Regions from separate parts of the Streptomyces sp. JLBJ103 genome, predicted to be linked through region 1. Evidence: riboswitches for the same ligand, from Rfam matches in the RefSeq annotation. Region 1 holds a riboswitch; the other holds the start of a gene.
What was found. A riboswitch is a leader RNA that binds a small molecule or an ion and turns the genes downstream of it on or off. The one in region 1 is predicted to bind cobalamin.
Positions count from the first base shown of each region.

Region 2: linked by a shared signal. The riboswitch ahead of AC4BEG_RS11020 (ribonucleoside-diphosphate reductase subunit alpha) and the one ahead of AC4BEG_RS27030 (cobalamin biosynthesis protein) in region 1 are both predicted to bind cobalamin.

Region 1 is NZ_CM177089.1:6,116,463-6,119,647, forward strand. It holds gene AC4BEG_RS27025 (cobyric acid synthase) at 1-445, opposite strand, end outside; gene AC4BEG_RS27030 (cobalamin biosynthesis protein) at 442-1,443, opposite strand; cobalamin riboswitch at 1,598-1,749, opposite strand; gene AC4BEG_RS27035 (hypothetical protein) at 1,958-2,212, opposite strand; gene AC4BEG_RS27040 (inorganic phosphate transporter) at 2,226-3,185, opposite strand, start outside.
Region 2 is NZ_CM177089.1:2,556,512-2,559,696, reverse strand. It holds gene AC4BEG_RS11020 (ribonucleoside-diphosphate reductase subunit alpha) at 1-1,514, opposite strand, end outside; cobalamin riboswitch at 1,657-1,794, opposite strand; gene AC4BEG_RS11015 (histidine phosphatase family protein) at 2,222-2,866, shown strand; gene AC4BEG_RS11010 (DeoR/GlpR family DNA-binding transcription regulator) at 2,863-3,185, shown strand, end outside.

The sequences.
Region 1 (3,185 bases):
TGCGGCGCAGATTGATCTCGGCGGGGCTGCCCGCGCCCTCGCATATCACCGCGTCATGGGTGCGCCGCAGCTCCTCCAGGCACGCGGTGACCGTCTCCAGCAGCCCTTCGCGCCGCTCCGCGTGGTACCCGCGGGCGCTCATCTCGCCCACCGGCTTGCCCAGCAGCACCACCTGGCTGCTGCGGTCGCTGCCCGGCTTCAGCAGCACCGGGTTCATCAGCGCGCTGGGCTCCACTCGCGCGGCGGCCGCCTGCATGGCCTGGGCCCGCCCGATCTCCGCCCCGTCCCGGGTGACGAAGGAGTTGAGCGACATGTTCTGCGCCTTGAACGGCGCCACGCTCACGCCCTTGCGGGTCAGCCACCGGCAGATGCCCGCCGTGACCACGCTCTTGCCCGCGTCCGAGGTCGTCCCGGCGACGAGCAGCCCGCCCCCTGTCCCGCTCATCCGCTCCCTCTCCGCTTCTCCGGCCCGCCCGTGGCCCCGCCCCTGTCGGACAGAACCCTGCCCACCACCAGCCGTGCCGTCACCGACGTCACCAGGGCCAGTGCGCCCACCCGCCGTGACAGCCGCACCGCGCGGTTGATGTCGGCGGCGCGCACCGGCCGTCCGCCGCCGCCCAGCACCGGCCGGTGCTCGACCCGCCCGGCGTACGCGAGGGTGCCGCCAAGACGCACCCCGAGGGCGCCCGCGAACGACGCCTCCACCGGCCCCGCGTTGGGGCTCGGATGGCGCCGTCCGTCCCGCCGCCAGGCGCGCCGGGCACCGCGCGGATCGGGACCCACCACGGTCGCCAGAGCGGCCGTCAGCCGCGCCCCGGGCCAGCCCGCCACATCGTCCAGCCGGGCCGCGGCCCAGCCGAACCGCCGGTAGCGCGGCGACTTGTGGCCCACCATGGCGTCCAGGGTGTTGACGGCCCGGAAGGCGACAAGCCCCGGCACGCCGCCCACGGCCCCCCACACCAGGGCACCCACGACGGCGTCGGAGGTGTTCTCCGCGACCGACTCCACCACCGCGCGGGCGATGGCCTGCGCGTCCAGCGCCTGGGGATCGCGTCCGCACAGATGCGGCAGGCGCTCCCGCGCGGTCGCCACATCCCCGGCGGTCAGCGCGCCGCCGATGGCCCGCGCCTCGCGCCCCAGCGTCGTACCGCCCAGCACCGCCCAGGTGGCGGCCGCGGTCAGGGCGATATCGGCGCGGCGGCGCCCCGCCACGGCCCGTACGGCGCGCGTCAGCAGGGCGGCACCGGCGGCGGCGCCGCCCGCGCACAGCGCGGTGTGCAGAGCCCCGTAACCGCGGTGGTCGCGCCACAGCACCCGCTCGGCGGCCAGGGCGGCCCGCCCGAACGCGGCCACCGGATGGCCGCGGCGGGGGTCACCCGTGGCGAGGTCGCAGAGGAAGCCGAGAGCGGCGCCGCACGCGAACGAGGCGTGATCGGCACGCATCCGTCAGCCCGCCGTCGTGCCTCGGCCGAGGGGTTCCCCCGTGGTGCGTTCACCGAGGGGGCTGTGCAGCGGTGGGGCTGGCGGCGTGGCGGTGCCGGGCATGGCGGTGTCCTCACTCAGGGTCCGCGCCCTGGCTCGACGTGACCGGCGGTGAGAGTCTCCTGGCTCCCGGATCCGCGGTTCTCCCGGTCTTCCAGCTCTGTGTACGAACCAGCCGTACTGACGAGCCGTGACCCCGTGCAGGCGATGGGAGAGCGCTCCCCGGTGACAGTGGCGGGACCGCGCCGGATTCGCACCGGCTTCCTCTGCTGCCGCCGTTTGGCTCCGGAAGTCCACCATGGGCCGCGAAGGGCCGTCAACTCACCCGTGACCTGCGACGCACGAGTGTGCCGAGGCCCACATGGGGCCCGCGCGGAGCGCATGGCACACGGCCGCCGGGCGGGAAACGCCGGTCAGCGTCTCCCGCCCGGCGGCCGTGGTGCCGTCAGGCGTCCCTGAAGTTGCCGAGGGGCCCTCAGGCGACGATCAGATAGATGCCGTACGCCACCACCGCGGCGCACAGCGCGAAACAGGCGTACGCGCCGGAGCGGGCGAGGGCCGACGCGCCGCCCTGCGCCGTGACGCCACCGGTGGCCGCGCCCGCGCCCGCGGACTCGAGCTCCTTGCGGGACGTACCGACGATGCCCAGGGTGAAGACGCCCACCACGCCGACCGTCACCGCGAGGCTGACGCCGAAGACCTGGCCGAGTGCCGCCCAGTCGATGCTCATTGAGTTGCTCCCTTTAGCTGCTGGTGCTGCTCGACGCCACGGGGGCGGCAGAGCCGGCCGTGGCGACGGCCTTCGGCTGGTCGGTCGTGCTGTCGGTGGTGGCGCTGTCGGCGGTGGTGTCGGTGCCGCTGCCCGGTCCGGCGGTGGCACCCACCGGCGGCGGGGCCACCGACTGGAGGGCGGCGGTGACCACACCCACCGGCTCGGCGGTGCCGACCTCGTTGACGTTGCTGTGGTCCACCGGCTTGCGGCGGGACAGCACCCAGATCACTCCGCAGGCCGCGATGGCGAGCACGGCCACCGCCGTGACACCCCAGTTGCCCTGGTCGGCCAGGAGCGCGGCCCCGGCCGCGATCAGACCCGCGGCGGGCAGGGTCAGCACCCAGGCGATGACCATGCGGCCCGCGGTCGACCAGCGCACCACACCGCCCTTGCGGCCGAGCCCCGCGCCCATGACGGCGCCGGAGCAGACCTGGGTGGTGGAGAGCGCGAAGCCGATGTGCGAGGAGGCGAGGATGACGGTCGCCGCGCCGGTCTGGGCGGCGAAGCCCTGCGGCGGCTGGATGTCGGTGATGCCCTTGCCCATGGTGCGGATGATCCGCCAGCCGCCCAGGTAGGTGCCGAGCGCGATGGCCAGACCCGCCGAGACGATGACCCACATCGGCGGGTCGGAGTCCGGCGCGATCACACCGCCGGTCACCAGCGCCAGGGTGATCACACCCATCGTCTTCTGCGCGTCGTTGGTGCCGTGGGCGAGGGAGACCAGGGCGGCCGAGGCGATCTGTCCGGCCCGGTAGCCCTTCGCGGTGTCCTCAGGGGCGCGGCCGCGGCCGAGCCGGTAGGTGAGCCGGGTCGCGGCCACCGTGGCGATACCCGCCACCAGCGGAGCGGCGACGGCCGGGATGAGGACCTTCATGACGATCGCGTCCCCGTTGACCCCGTCGATGCCGACCGAGGCCACGGTGGCGCCGAT
Region 2 (3,185 bases), 3.6 Mb from region 1:
GCACCGGCCTCTTCCGTGGGGTAGAAGTTGATGTCCACCACGCGGTCGAGGAAGGTCACGGCGGTACGGACGGTCGCGTCCAGGCGCTCCCAGTCCATGTGACCGTCCTCGCCCAGGTGCGCGGCGAGGTTGACCGACCCCAGGTTGCACACGGCGGTCTCGCCGTCGTCGGTGACCTCCAGGATCTCGGTGCAGAGGTTGGAGGAGTGGACGACCTTGCCGGGTTCGGCGGTCTGGTTGGCGGTGCGGTTGGCGGCGTCCTTGAACGTCATCCAGCCGTTGCCGGTCTGCGCCAGGGTGCGCATCATCCGGGCGTACAGCTGGCGTGCCGGGACCTGCTTGACCGCGCGGCCCTCGGCCTCGGCCGTGCGGTAGGCGGCGTCGAACTCCTCGCCCCACAGGTCCACCAGCTGCGGCGCGTCGGCCGGGGAGAACAGCGACCAGTCGGCATCCGCCTCGACCCGGCGCATGAACTCGTCCGGGATCCAGTGGGCGATGTTGAGGTTGTGGGTGCGGCGGGCTTCCTCACCGGTGTTGTCCCGCAGCTCCAGGAACTCCTCGATGTCCGCGTGCCAGGTCTCCAGGTAGACACAGGCCGCGCCCTTGCGCCGGCCGCCCTGGTTGACGGCGGCCACCGAGGCGTCCAGCGTGCGCAGGAACGGCACGATGCCGTTGGAGTGCCCGTTGGTGCCCCGGATCAGCGAACCGCGGGCGCGGATACGGGAGTACGAGAGCCCGATGCCGCCCGCGTGCTTCGACAGCCGCGCGACCTGGTGGTAGCGGTTGTAGATGGAGTCCAGCTCGTCCAGCGGGGAGTCCAGCAGATAGCACGAGGACATCTGCGGGTGCCGGGTGCCGGAGTTGAACAGCGTGGGGGAGCTGGGCAGGTACGACAGGGTGCTGGTGAGCCGGTACAGCTCGGCGACCTCGTCCACGGCCCGCTCGCTGAGGTCCTCGGCCAGTCCGCAGGCGACCCGGAGCAGGAAGTGCTGCGGGGTCTCGATCACCTGACGGGAGGTCGGGTGGCGCAGCAGATAGCGGCTGTGCAGGGTGCGCAGTCCGAAGTAGCCGAAGCGGTTGTCGGCGCCGTCCGCCAGCGCCCGGTCCACCAGCGCGTCCAGCCGCGCGGCGTGGGCGGTGACGAACTCGGCGGTGGAGTCGGCGATCAGGCCCTCGCGGTGGCCCACCGCGACCGAGGCCGAGAAGGAGACCGCGCCCTGCCCGGCCGCCTCCTGGGTGATCGCCAGGGCCAGCAGCCGCGCGGCGAGCCGGGAGTACTCCGGCTCCTCCGCGATCAGCCCGGCCGCCGCCTCGGTCGCCAGGGTGCGCAACTCCGCCTCGTCCGAGCCGGGATGGCGGCCGCGCAGGGCGGCGGCCGCGACCTTGCCGGGGTCGGTGGCGGGCAGATCGGCGGTGAGCCCGGTGAGGGTCCGCAGCAGCGCGGTCCCGGGCGCGTCGGCCTCTGCCGGGGAAGCCGCTGCCTCTGAAACCGGGTCGGCGGGCGCGATGGTCACTGAAGTGTTCTCCCTCGCTCGGCTGGGGGCCAGGAGGGAGGGGCGATGGCCGCGTACGGGCATGACGAATCCGCACTACCGTACGAACGCACCCCGCACAGCGTCCAACGGCCCAACCCGCGAGGCCCGGACGTGTATCAGACGGCCGTCGGCAGGTCATCGGACTCACGGGTACGCATATGCGCACACGTACACCGTTGCGGGACAGTTCCGGATTCCCACCGGATTCCCCTGCGTCGACAGCGAGGACGAGCATACATCTTGTGTTGACCGACGCACGCGCCCCCACATCTTGTGTCGCCAGCGGGGGAGTTTCCCACGTATGTGCTATTGCGGGACGGCCTCGGGCCCGCTGTTCCGGGGCCTTCTCCCGCCATCCGGCGCGGGCTCGGGCAAGCCGGGAACGGTAGTCGGCATAGCCGCGGTCGAAGGTCTCACGGCGGTCGGGATCCGGTACGACGGTCGGTCAGCCTGGCGTGCAGGCTCACCACCTCGCTGCGGTCGTGGAGTTCGTCCAGGCCGACCGGTTCGACGCCGTCCGCGCGGGTGGTCGCCGGGTCCGTTCAGGGGTCCGCGACCAGCACCCGGGTTCTCCGGCGGCGAGAACGTGCAGAAGGGGCTGCCTTCGGCGATACATCACATCGACGATGTTAGATTTAACATCCCAGACTTGATCAGACAATGGCCGATGCGTGGGAGGCGCCCGGATGACCACCCAACTGCTGCTGGTACGCCACGGCGAGACCGTCTGGCACGCGGAGAACCGCTATGCCGGGATCTCGGACGTGGCCCTCACCGGGCGGGGTCACCGCCAGGCCGAGGCGCTCGCCCGCTGGGCCGCGGAGCGCGGGGTGGACGCGGTGGCCTGCTCCCCGCTGAGCCGCGCCCGGCTCACCGCGGCCCCCGCGGCGCAGGCGCTGGGCCTGGTCCCCGAGGTCGTCGAGGAGCTGCGCGAGGTCGACTTCGGCTGGGGCGAGGGCCGCACCATCGCCGAGATGGAGGCCGAGGACCCGGCCGCGGTACGGGCGTTCCGGCAGGACGCCGAGACCGGCGCCTTCCCCGGCTCGGAACCACCCGGCGCGGCAGGGCGGCGCGCCGCCGCCGCGCTGCGCGCCCTCGCCGCCGCGCACCCGGGCCGCACGGTGCTCGTCGTCGCCCACAACACCCTGCTGCGCACCGCGCTGTGCGCGCTGCTCGGCATCCGCCCCGGCCGCTACCGCGAGGTCTTCCCCCGGCTGGACAACGCGGCGGTGACCGAGATCGAGCTGACCGGGGACCGTACGGCGCTGCGCTCCCTGAACGTCCCTACCGGGCACGGCCCCGGGGGCGGCACGGAAGAATCCCCGGCATGACCTCCACCGGCAACCCCGGCGGCTCCGCCCGCTCCCAGGACGCCCGCAGGCAGACCATCACCGAGTACGTGCTCGAACGCTCCACCGCCACCGCCGCGGAGCTGGCCGAGCTGACGGGCGTCAGTCTGATGACGGTTCACCGGGACCTCGACGAACTGGCCCGGCTCGGGGTGGTGCGGAAGTTCCGGGGCGGGGTCTCGGCGCTGCCCTCGTCGGTCTTCGAGTCCAGCCTGGACTACCGGATGGGCGTCAACCGGGCCGAGAAGGAGGCGGTCGCGGCCGCCGCCGTGGAGCTGGTCGAGCCCGGGATGTCGGTGAT